Regions from separate parts of the Halobacillus sp. HZG1 genome, predicted to be linked through region 2. Evidence: riboswitches for the same ligand, from Rfam matches in the RefSeq annotation. Region 2 holds a riboswitch; the other holds the start of a gene.
What was found. Region 2 has a riboswitch for S-adenosylmethionine ahead of VKA52_RS00065 (PLP-dependent aspartate aminotransferase family protein). Riboswitches for the same ligand answer to the same signal wherever they lie in the genome.

Region 1: another riboswitch for S-adenosylmethionine. It lies ahead of VKA52_RS13670 (homocysteine S-methyltransferase family protein); the one in region 2 lies ahead of VKA52_RS00065 (PLP-dependent aspartate aminotransferase family protein).

The regions. Positions count from the first base shown of each region.
Region 1 is NZ_JAYLVQ010000070.1:92,051-95,468, forward strand. It holds gene VKA52_RS13660 (GNAT family N-acetyltransferase) at 1-157, opposite strand, end outside; gene VKA52_RS13665 (hypothetical protein) at 164-889, opposite strand; SAM riboswitch class I at 1,239-1,343, shown strand; gene VKA52_RS13670 (homocysteine S-methyltransferase family protein) at 1,520-2,569, shown strand; gene VKA52_RS13675 (hypothetical protein) at 2,764-3,216, shown strand; gene VKA52_RS13680 (DUF4257 domain-containing protein) at 3,330-3,418, opposite strand, start outside.
Region 2 is NZ_JAYLVQ010000004.1:6,737-10,154, reverse strand. It holds gene VKA52_RS00075 (NUDIX hydrolase) at 1-230, shown strand, start outside; gene VKA52_RS00070 (trans-sulfuration enzyme family protein) at 290-1,435, shown strand; SAM riboswitch class I at 1,508-1,618, shown strand; gene VKA52_RS00065 (PLP-dependent aspartate aminotransferase family protein) at 1,757-3,418, shown strand, end outside.

The DNA of each region.
Region 1 (3,418 bases), on a different contig from region 2:
TACCTTCATAAAATTCAAGTACCGTCGGGTCTGAAAGCCACTTTGCTAACAAGTATTTATCTTCTTCTTTTAACTTACGGACGTTTACGTTTCCTTTTTGAAACAATGTCATCTCCCCCGTGGAGCCGATTTTCGTTTTCCATTTATTTACTATCATTCGAACCTAAGGTAAATGGTGTACATCTGCTTTGTCATCGACTCTCGTCCTTTTATCTACTTCCATGCATTCAATTTCAGCATTTGCTTGAAGTGCTTCCAGCATCTTTTTGTTTCCACCGAATAACGTGAAATTGAAGTCTATTCCTGTGAAGAGGCACCAGTTCTTGCTTTCCGGGTACCAATAATTCGGGAAATCGTGCACCTCTTCATAACCAGTGAACTGTTCAACCTCCGTTAATTCTCCTCGATACAAATACCCATAGCCATGATTTTCCTCATACCTCTTCACCTTAACTAGATCATATTGAAAATAACAGGGGACGCCTGTAAAGGGCTGCAGTACGCGAACGACTTCTGGAACCAATTTCTCATCCATGGTATCTTCTGCTGGTCCGAGAATATATCTGGGGTAACCACCTAACCAATGATAAATCGATGCGAAGCTAAACTCTTTTGTGTATCGTAGTTCATAGGCTTCAGCCAGATCTTTCATAAGGATGCGCTCACCAAAATTAAAGCTCACTTCTTCATCCGGGTTACATTGACTCCACAAGATGCTGGTATCTTTGATATTTTCATCGAGGTAGATTGGATGCATGAGTTTAGCGTAATGAGTGAATCGGCTCGGGATAAAGTTTTCCACCCTGCTCCCTACCCCATTTTCAAAATCTATTCGTTCTGTTTCATCAATGATCCATTGAAATGTTGTGAAATCCTTTATTCTATTCATCTCCTCATCACCTTTACGAGTAAGCTACAGCCTCATGCATACTGAAACTGTTACCAGGAACAGACTGGGAATCCTCTCCCTTTCGTCTACTAAATCCAAGATTACCATAAGTTTCTAATTTTTTGGAGAGAGCTTTCTTCACCTCCAATCGAGTGCTATTTTCATGAATAAGTCTACGAACACACTCAGAAGCACCAAAACGCAAGGCCCAGTGATCCATCCAAACCCTGCAAGCACTTTCATAAAAGTAATCCGAAACTTTTTCTGAAAATTCTATTGATTCTTATTCCGATTTCCTGTAATGTAAATCGCAAGCGAAATTGTTTTTCCAAAAACTACATATCCATCAAACTTATCCAGAGAGGTGTAGGGACTGGCCCTTTGATACCTCAGCCACCAGCCATTGGCACGGTGCTAAATCCAGAAGGTAGTTGTTATACCTTGAAGATAAGGAGACTCTTTATATATAAAGGACCCCCTTATCCAGGGAGGTCCTTTTATTTTTTTCGAAAAAGAGCTCTCGGGCGCAAAATGATGGAGTCCCTCACAGACAGAAAGTCACCGTGTCTAAAGAGGACATTCGCTTACTAAATAAATAACTCTTACAAAATGGAAAGGTTGTGCAAGGACATGAAAAGATCATTAGAACAAAGGTTACAAGATGGACCCGTGATTTGTGGAGAAGGATACTTATTTGAGCTCGAGCGAAGAGGCTATTTACAGGCCGGATCGTTTGTACCTGAGGTGGCTCTCGATAACCCACAGGCTCTTAAACAAACCTACCGCGACTATATGCTCGCAGGCTCTGACGTCGTCTTAGCCTTTACCTATAATGGCCATCGCGAGAAGATGAGAATCATCGGCAAAGAGGAATTGCTGGAGCCGCTTAACCGTCAGGCGATCCGCCTGGCCAAAGAAGTCGCCAAGGAGCACCCTGAAGAAGAAGCACTCGTTGCGGGGAACATTTCCAATACGAATCTGTTCAATCCGGATGATCCTGAAGCTGTTGAAAAAACGAGGAGCATGTTTGCCGAGATGATCGGCTGGTGTAAGGAAGAAGGCGTAGATTTTGTGAACGGCGAAACCTTCTATTATTATGAAGAAGCGCTGATCGCCCTCGAGGAAATTCAAAAGCAGGACCTGCCTGCTGTGATCACCTTCGGTCTGATGGGCGAAAATATTCTCCGAGATGGTTACGAAGTGGAAGAAGCCTGCCGCTTATTAGAAGAAAAAGGAGCGCTTGTCGTCGGGATGAACTGCTTCCGCGGACCAGCGACGATGCAGCCGTATGTAGAGAAAATCCGTCAGACGGTGGACGGATATGTAGGTGCCCTTCCCATTCCTTACCGGACGACAGAAGAACACCCGACCTTCTTCAACCTGCCGGATGGTGGATGTGCTTGTACACTCCCAACGGAAACCACGTTCCCTACGTCCCTGGATCCGCTCTACACGAACCGGTATGAACTCGCAGAGTGGGCCAAAGAAGCGCAAAGCATTGGCGTGAACTACTTTGGACTCTGCTGTGGAGCTTCCCCTGCCATGCTCCGGGAAGTAGCAGAAACCGTCGGCCGCAAAGCTGTGAACTCCACGTATTCCCCGGATATGGAAAAACACTTCCTGTTCGGCAAAGACGACACGCTGCAGGATCACATCACCTCTTATAAAACGAAAGCTTAAGTGAAAACACGTATTCCAATAGACAAAAGAGCCCGCAAAAATGCGGGCTCTTTTGTCTATTCACTTCACTAAACCCGGCTTGTTTATGACTTATTTTCAAGATATATTTGTGTAGGTAAAGAAAAGTGGAGGTTAGTCAAAATCGACAGATCGAGTATGGATATCAGGACAATAGGTAAGAAGGAGTGTAGCAATTGCGGAATTTCCTAGCCGTTTTAATCGTTTGGAACCTTGCCTTTCTGATGCTGCTTCCAAGGTTCACAACATCACCGGGAATTCCATATGATAAGCACTATTTCGAATTTCCGCTGGAAGAAATACATGGCACTTACATAGCATTGTTTCTTCTCCTGCTGGTCGTACTCTTCCCGTTATCCCTGGTCATCAATAAAATGGTGAAGCGGTTGGAAGTAGGAAAGTTTTTCATAAAGCTGGGTCTATATTTGCCCTTGTGCTCTACGGTATGGATTTTATTTTTTCCTTATCTTACTTTCGGAAATGAAATGATCATAGTGGTCGTATCGTTTGCCATGATCTATGAATTACTTGGAAAGTTGAATCAGCAGACGATAAAAAAGCTGGTCAAAGCAGCGCTCGCTGTCAGCTTTGTGGTTGCATCTGTCTTTTACTTTGGGTTTAGCTTATGAGAATTCCATTTAAGGATTGACCAGAGGCGTTTTGTTTGAGGAGTAGATAAAAGTGAGGATACGAGTGGGGATTTCTTTCGAAAGAAAAAATAAGGATTGGACCAGTTGAGCATTTATTTTAATCTCTGATTGATACGATCCAATCCTTCTACTTTCGCTTTCTCTACATTCAATTCCCTTTTTAATAACACATTTTCGGCTG
Region 2 (3,418 bases):
TCCTTTGGACAAATGACAGGACCTTTACCATTGGAGAAGAGGTGCAGGACATCGTTTCCGTTCCACTGGACGATTTGGAAGGTTTGAAGGATACACGCCAAATCGTGAAGGTGGTCTCTATTCTTAGTGGTGAGGAAAAAGAAGTGACGCGTAAGAATCTTGTCCCACATGAAAAAGGGTATGAACGGTACACCTTTCATGCGATCAGGGAATATGTCGCAAAACTTTGACAATATTCAAGCTTATTCTATATAATTTCTGATTAAGTGATAGAGAGAGGAGACGAACGATGACGAATACATCATTTGATACGAGGATCGTACACCATAAAGCGGATCAACGTCTTGTCCCGAACAGCAAAAGTACCCCGATTTACCAGACGTCCGCCTTTACTTTCAAAGACTTGGATCATTTGGAAAGTTATTATGAGGGAGACAGCCCTTATCTATATACAAGAGAGAGGAACCCTAATACAGATGAACTGGCAGGAACCATTGCGGAACTGGAAGAAGCACCAGCTGGAGTGGCATCTTCCTCTGGAATGTCAGCCATTCTTGCCGGCATTCTCGCGGTGGCCAAACCTGGGGATCATATCGTTGCAGCAGAAGATGTTTATGGGGGATCACACAAGTTGATCACCAAAGAACTTCCTGCGTTCGGCATTGATGTAACGATGGTTTCTTTTTCAAATTTAGACGACGTTTCAGAAGCGATGACGGATCAAACGAAGCTTCTCTATACGGAATCGATTTCCAATCCTTTTTTGCGTGTGGAAGATTTAGAAGGCTTAGTCAACCTGGCTCGTCAAAAGAATGTGAAAACGATGGTTGATAATACGTTCGCCACCCCGTACTTATTACAGCCTTACACGGATGGCGTCGATCTTGTCGTCCATAGTGGGACGAAGTATATTGGTGGTCATAGTGATGTGACATGTGGAGTGCTGGTCGGGAATGAGGATTTGATTCAGGCCGCGACCCAGAAGATTGTCACATTTGGTGCGAATCTAAGCCCGTTCGAAGCATGGCTTACACAACGCGGAGCCAAAACTTTAGGTCTTAGAATGAAGAAGCAATCATACAATGCAAAACAGGTAGCAACCGCCCTGAATGACTATGGCGCGGTCCGGACCGTCTATTATCCTGATAAGGTATCGGAAAAAGGAAACGGAGCCATTGTGACCATCGAACTTAATGATTCGATTGACATAGAGGCGTTCTTCCGTTCACTTGGATGGGTGAAGATTGCTCCTACGCTGGCGGGAGTAGAAACGACGGTTTCTTATCCTGTTCGTACATCTCACCGTGCGTTATCGAACGCTGAGCGCGAGAAAATCGGCATCAATGATTATGTGATTCGTCTTTCCATCGGAATTGAAGATCATGAAGATATTATCGATCAGCTGAAAAGAGCAATAGAAGCTTCAGAAAATTAATTTTTAAAAAAGATTGACTTTTCTGATTCTTATCCGTTATAATTCACAACATAATCAATCAACTGCATACATCTCTTATCAAGAGAGGCTGAGGGAATAGGCCCTGTGAAGCCCGGCAACCTTCAAACAATGGTTTGAAAAGGTGCCAAGTCCTACAGATCAGATTGATCTGGCAGATAAGAGGAGGAACCGAAATGACAAACCCTCTTCTTATTTGGAAGAGGGTTTTTTGCTGTTCGGAAAGAGATCAAGGACCTTTATGCACGCTTAAAACCAACTATTTTTATAAGAATAGGAAACTTATTTGGGGAGGAAACCATCATGACAAATTCATTTGAAAGCTATGATGTAGATACGATTTCTTTACACGGAGGACAATCACCAGATCCAACGACGGGATCTCGGGCGGTGCCGATTTATCAAACGACTTCTTATGTCTTCCATGACACAGAACATGCGCAGAGCCTATTTGCCCTTGATGAGCCTGGAAACATCTATTCCCGGATCGGAAACCCGACTGTTGATGTTTTCGAAAAAAGGATGGCCCTCTTGGAAGGTGGGGTCGCTTCTGTTGCGACAGCTTCCGGGATGTCCGCCATTGCTTTATCCATTCTGAATATCGCAGGATCTGGAGATGAAGTGGTTGCAGCGGCAAACCTGTATGGCGGCACCTATAATTTATTCGCTAACACTTTACCGCGATATGGCATTAAAGTTCACTTTGTTGATCCGGAGGAACCGGAAAATTTCCGCAAAGCGATTACAGAGCGAACGAAAGCGGTCTTCGCTGAAACCATTGGTAATCCAAGTCTTCATGTGCTGGATATTGAAAAGGTAGCGGCTGTCGCTCATGATCATGGCCTTCCGCTTTTGATTGATAATACATTCGCCACCCCTTATACATGCCGGCCTATTGAATACGGGGCCGATATTGTCATCCATTCCGCAACGAAATGGATCGGCGGCCACGGAACGGCCATTGGAGGAGTTGTCGTAGACGGGGGACAGTTCGATTGGGGTAACGGTAAGTATCCCGTTTTCACAGAGCCTGATGATAGTTATAACGGAATCGTCTATACCGCCGATTTCGGAACGCTTGCTTATATCACGAAATTGCGTGTCCAGCTGCTTCGTGACTTTGGTTCTTGTTTGAGTCCTCAGAATGCCTTCTTGTTATTGCAAGGTTTGGAGACACTGCATTTGCGTGTCGCCCGGCATGGAGACAATGCTCAGGAAATCGCAGAATACTTACAAGGTCATCCCGATGTGGAATGGGTGTCGTATCCAGGCCTGCCCTCGCATCCGGCTCATGAGTTAGCCACTCGATATCTTGAAGGAGGATATGGTTCTATCGTTAACTTTGGCATTAAAGGTGGAAGGGAAGCCGGGAGACAAGTGATCAACAACATTTCACTCTGGTCACATGTAGCAAACGTTGGCGATGCGAAATCGTTAATTATCCATCCCGCTTCCACGACTCATCAACAGTTATCCGTGGAAGATCTAGCTGCAAGTGGAGTGACAGAGGAATTGATCCGCTTATCCATAGGGCTTGAATCGAGCAAAGATTTGATCAACGATCTTGATCGGGCCATTGCTAAAGCGACCGGAAGGGAAACGGAACAAACGGCGATTACTGAAAATGACGAAGGTGTCATCAAATGGGCCTTGAGCTCCTCCAAAACCCAGGAAGATGGAGAAACGCGTCCCAAACGTTTAGCGGTTGTCGGATTGAGCGGAAAGCCTTCACGTCCGAGTCATCGCCTAGCTAGAAAAATGCAGAGGATGGGATACCAAATCGTGCCTGTAAATCCACGGGAAACAGAAGTCCTTGGTGAGAAAGCCTATCCTGATCTGAGATCGATTCCATTTAAAGTTGATGTTGTTCAAGTGTTTCGCAGTCCGGAAGCAGCCATTGAAATTGCTAAGGAAGCGGCAGATATCAGGCCGGATGTCTTTTGGCTACAGGAAGGGGTCATCTCA